2 regions of the Streptomyces sp. MAI_2237 genome follow, and region 2 is predicted to be linked to the other one. Evidence: riboswitches for the same ligand, from Rfam matches in the RefSeq annotation. Region 2 holds a riboswitch; the other holds the start of a gene.
The links. A riboswitch is a leader RNA that binds a small molecule or an ion and turns the genes downstream of it on or off. The one in region 2 is predicted to bind glycine.

Region 1 (2,453 bases), on a different contig from region 2:
GTAGGCCATGGCGATCGGCTTGCCCAGCGTGGGGGAGGGGGCGCCGGAGGTGACCTCGCCGATCACCTCGCCGCCGGCGACGACCGGGTACCCGGCGCGCGGCACCCGGCGGCCCTCGGCGACCAGGCCCACCAGGACGCGCGGGGGATTCTCCTGCGACCGCGCGGCGGCCGCCTCCAGGGCCTCGCGGCCCACGAAGTCGCCCTCCTTGTCGAACTTCACCACCCGGCCGAGACCGGCGTCGAAGGGAGTCAGTTCGGTGTTCAGCTCGTGCCCGTACAGCGGCATGCCCGCCTCCAGGCGCAGGGTGTCCCGGCAGGACAGCCCGCAGGGGACGAGCCCGGCGCCCTCGCCGGCCTTGGTCAGCGCCTGCCACAGCTCGACGGCGTGTTCGGGCCGCACGAACAGCTCGAAGCCGTCCTCGCCGGTGTAGCCGGTGCGCGCGATGAGCGCGGGGACGCCGGCGACCGTGCCCGGCAGGCCGGCGTAGTACTTCAGGCCGTCGAGGTCGGCGTCGGTGAGGGAGGCGAGGATGCCGGGCGACTCGGGGCCCTGCACGGCGATCAGCGCGTAGGCGTCCCGGTCGTCGCGCACCTCGGCGTCGAAGCCGGCGGCCCGCTCGGTGAGGGCGTCCAGCACCACCTGGGCGTTGGAGGCGTTGGCGACGACCATGTACTCGGTCTCGGCGAGCCGGTAGACGATCAGGTCGTCCAGGATGCCGCCGTCGGCGCGGCAGATCATGGTGTAGCGGGCGCGGCCCACGCCGACCGAGGCGATGTTGCCGACCAGGGCGTGGTTCAGCAGGGCGGCGGCCTGCGGGCCGGTCACGGTGATCTCCCCCATGTGGGAGAGGTCGAAGAGGCCGGCCTTCGTGCGGACGGCGAGGTGCTCGTCGCGCTCGGAGCCGTAGCGCAGCGGCATGTCCCAGCCGGCGAAGTCGGTCATCGTCGCGCCCAGCGAGCGATGCAGGGCATCGAGCGCGGTACGGCGGATTTCGGTACTGCTCATCGGACGGTCGTCTCCCAGGGCGTCGGACATGACGGACGGAGTCATGACGGGCGAGGTCGTTCCTCCCCATCTGTCATCGGAACCTGAGAGGTTCGCCATGACCGCGGACGGCATGGCTTGCACCGTGGGTGGGACCGCCGAGGACGGCGGCCCGCTTTTCAGATGTGCCTCGCCCGCGCGGTAACGGGGCCTGAGAGATTCAAGGGAGGGACTTGCTCCTTCGGCGCCCCAGCGACGCAGACGTGCTGGGGACTCTCCCGCGCGGATTCAAACGGCCGGTATGCAGTTGGCGCGCACATCATTGCACGCCCCGCCCGGCCGGTGGCAGGCCGCATCTGTAACAGGGCTGTGGCGGGAAACGAACCGAACCGCGAGAGATCCTGCATTACCTTCTCTTTACAAACAGTGGGGAGAAGCTTTCCTGACCCCGCAGGAAGGACGATCACGGTGAACAGGACCACGGTGTACGCCACGACCTCGGCCCTCGCACTGCCCGAACAGTCCGCGGCCCCGGCTCGCGAGCGGTGCGGCCGGGTCCCGGCGCCGGTCGTCCGCGACCTCCGTGACCGCTCGGGCCGCAGCCCGCACACCCTGCTCTTCGGCCCCCGCGACGTCGTCGTCGTCACCGGCCTGCCCGGCAGCGGCAAGTCCACGCTGATGCACCGCGCGGTGCGCGGGACGCGCGTCGACTCCCAGGACACCCGGGACCGCTGGGAGGCCCGCGCCCCGCGCCTGCTGCCGTACGGCGTCTACCGCCCCCTGGTCCGCCTCGCCCACTTCGCCGGTCTGCGCCGGGTCCTGCGCCGGGGTGGAGGCGTCGTCGTGCACGACTGCGGCACCCAGGCCTGGGTCCGCGACTGGCTGGCCCGCGAGGCCCGCCGCCGGGGCGGCGCCCTGCACCTGCTGCTGCTCGACGTCACCCCGCGCACCGCGCTGGAGGGCCAGCGCGAGCGCGGCCGGGGGGTCTCCCGCTACGCCTTCCTGCGCCACCGCACCGCGGCCGCCCGCCTCATCCGCTCCGTCGAGCGCGGGGACCTCCCCGCGGGCGTCACCTCGGCCCTCCTCGTGGACCGCCCGGCGGCGGACGCCCTCACCACCATCACCTTCACGGCCTGACCCGCCCCCGACCCCGCCCCGACTCATGGCACGCGCCGGCCCCGCACCACACTGTCTCCAACTCGCGGCGAGGTCCGCCCCACAGCGGCTCGGGCTCGGTTTGCGGCGCGTTCCGTCCCGCGGCGGCTCGGGTTCGGCTTGGGGTGCGTTACGTCCCGCGGCGGCTTGGGCTTGGCTTGCGGCGTGGTCCCGCGGCGGCTCGGGTTCGGCTTGGGGTGCGTTCCGTCCGGCAGCTGCTTGGGCTCGGTTTGCGGCGCGTTCCGTCCGGCAGCGGCTCGGGTTCGGCTTGGGGTGCGTTCCGTCCGGCAGCTGCTTGGGCTTGGCTTGCG
Region 2 (2,453 bases):
CCTGCCGGGGGTGGGGCCGGCCACCGGCGACCATCTGCGGCGGGCCGGGATCACCACGGTCGACGACCTCGCCGAGGCCGGCGAGGACGAGCTCGTACGGCTGCTGGGCAAGGCGCACGGGCACGCGCTGCACGCCATGGCCCTGGCCCACGACGACCGGCCCGTGGTGGCCGAGCGGGAGGCCAAGTCGGTGTCCGTCGAGGACACCTACGACGTCGACATCCACGACCGGCTGCGAGTGGGGCTGGAGGTGCAGCGGCTAGCCGACCGGTGTGTGCGGCGGCTGCGGGCGGCGGAGCTGTCGGGGCGGACCATCGTGCTGAAGGTGCGGCGGTACGACTTCTCCACGCTGACCCGGTCGGAGACGCTGCGGGGGCCGACCGACGATCCCGCGGTGGTGCGGGAGGCCGCCGCCCGCTTGCTGGATTCCGTGGACACGACCGGGGGTGTGCGGCTGCTGGGGGTCGGGGTGAGTGGGCTCGCCGACTACACGCAGGAGGACCTGTTCGCCCAGGCGGCCGGGGAAGGGGCTGTGGAGCAGGTCGCGGAGGAGGGGGACCGGCCGGAGGAGCCGGCCGAGGAGCAGGCGGTCGTCGAGCGGCGGTGGCCCGCGGGGCACGATGTGCGGCACGCCGAGTTCGGGCACGGGTGGGTGCAGGGGAGCGGGCTGGGCCGGGTGACCGTGCGCTTCGAGACACCCGTGTCGGAGCCGGGGCGGGTGCGGACGTTCCGGGTCGACGATCCCGACCTGGAGCCGGCCGATCCGTTGCCGCTGGTCGAGGATGCGGCGGGGGTCTCCGCGGAGGGAGTCGGTGCGTGACGGGGCGCGTGGCCGGCTTCAGGCGTCCGCGTCCTCCGTTCCCGCCAGCTTGCCGAAATCGTGGTCCGGGAAGGGAGGCGGGGGTGCCACGTCAAGGCCGTAGTGGTGGTAGAGCTGCAGTTCCTGTTCCGGGGACAGGTGGCGGCCCACGCCGAAATCGGGGGCGTCCTTGATGAGGGAGCGCTCGAAGGGGATGTGGAGGATGCCCTCGACGAGTTCGCTGGGCGCCAGGGGGACGAAGGCATCGCGGGAGAACACGCCGGTGCGTATCGCCGCCCACTCCGGCACGCCGGTCGCGTCGTCGAGGTAGACCTCGTCGACGGTACCGATCTTGGTTCCGTTGCGGTCGAACGCCTTGCGGCCGATCAGGTTGCGCGGATCGATGTCGGTCTGCACGTGCCCTCCTGTTGCTCGCAACTCGTCCTAAGCACTACAAAAGAGCACAACGGGACGTGCGGCCACTCGAAAACACCTGCGACGTGCCCGCTGGTAGGCTGGCAGTGGCTGCTGACCCCGTGCGGGAGAGTCCTCCGGTGAACACCGGAGGCGCCGAAGGAGCAAATCCTCCCCGGAATCTCTCAGGCTCACGTACCGCACGGACGAGGTCACTCTGGAAAGCAGGGCGGGTGTCGACGGCTTCCGCTCTCACCGACGGTGAAAACCGGGCGCCCTCGGGTGGTCCGGTGAAGCTCTCAGGTTGAGATGACAGAGGGGGAGGCCGTCCGGGTACCCGAGCCGTGGTGCCCCTCGAAGGTCGCGTCAGACCAGGAGGCCTCCGCAATGACCGCCCACCGCATTCCGCTCTCCGAGCTCGAACAGGGAATTCCCTTCGAGCAGCGCCACATCGGCCCCGACCACGAGGCACGGGCCAAGATGCTCGCGCAGGTCGGGTACGGCTCGCTGGACGAGTTGACCGCCGCCGCGGTACCGGACGTGATCAAGAACGCCGACGCGCTCGATCTGCCGGGCGCGCGGACCGAGGCCGAGGTGCTCGCCGAGCTCCGTTCGCTCGCCGACCGCAACCAGGTCCTCGACTCCATGATCGGCCTCGGCTACTACGGCACCTTCACCCCGCCGGTGATCCTGCGGAACGTGATGGAGAACCCCGCCTGGTACACGGCCTACACGCCGTACCAGCCGGAGATCTCCCAGGGCCGCCTGGAGGCCCTGCTGAACTTCCAGACCGTGGTCGCCGAATTGACCGGACTGCCCACCTCCGGTGCCTCCCTGCTCGACGAGGGGACGGCGGCCGCCGAGGCCGTGGCGCTGTCCCGGCGCATGGGGAAGAACAAGAAGGGGCTCTTCCTCGTCGACGCGGACACGCTGCCGCAGACCATCGCGGTCATCGAGACCCGTGCCGAGCCCGCGGGCGTGGAGGTCGTGGTCGCCGACCTGAGCGACGGCATCCCGGCGGAGATCGCCTCGCGCGAGATCAACGGCGTGCTGCTCCAGTACCCCGGCGCCTCCGGTGCCGTACGTGACATCAAGCGGGTCATCGACCAGGCGCACGAGCTCGGCGCGCTCGTCACCGTGGCCGCCGACCTGCTCGCGCTGACGCTGCTGAAGTCGCCCGGCGAGCTCGGGGCGGACATCGCCGTCGGCACCACGCAGCGCTTCGGTGTGCCGATGGGCT

Region 1: it holds a riboswitch for glycine, as region 2 does, so the genes downstream of both, gcvT (glycine cleavage system aminomethyltransferase GcvT) here and gcvP (aminomethyl-transferring glycine dehydrogenase) in region 2, are expected to answer to the same signal.

Annotation. Positions count from the first base shown of each region.
Region 1 covers NZ_JAJPGQ010000003.1:2,327,535-2,329,987, forward strand. Annotated here, with positions in the region: gene gcvT (glycine cleavage system aminomethyltransferase GcvT) at 1-1,008, opposite strand, end outside; glycine riboswitch at 1,069-1,176, opposite strand; glycine riboswitch at 1,177-1,278, opposite strand; gene LN251_RS21225 (AAA family ATPase) at 1,456-2,124, shown strand.
Region 2 covers NZ_JAJPGQ010000001.1:77,131-79,583, reverse strand. Annotated here, with positions in the region: gene LN251_RS00395 (DNA polymerase IV) at 1-820, shown strand, start outside; gene LN251_RS00390 (PRC-barrel domain-containing protein) at 839-1,216, opposite strand; glycine riboswitch at 1,329-1,424, shown strand; partial or broken gene gcvP (aminomethyl-transferring glycine dehydrogenase) at 1,601-2,453, shown strand, end outside.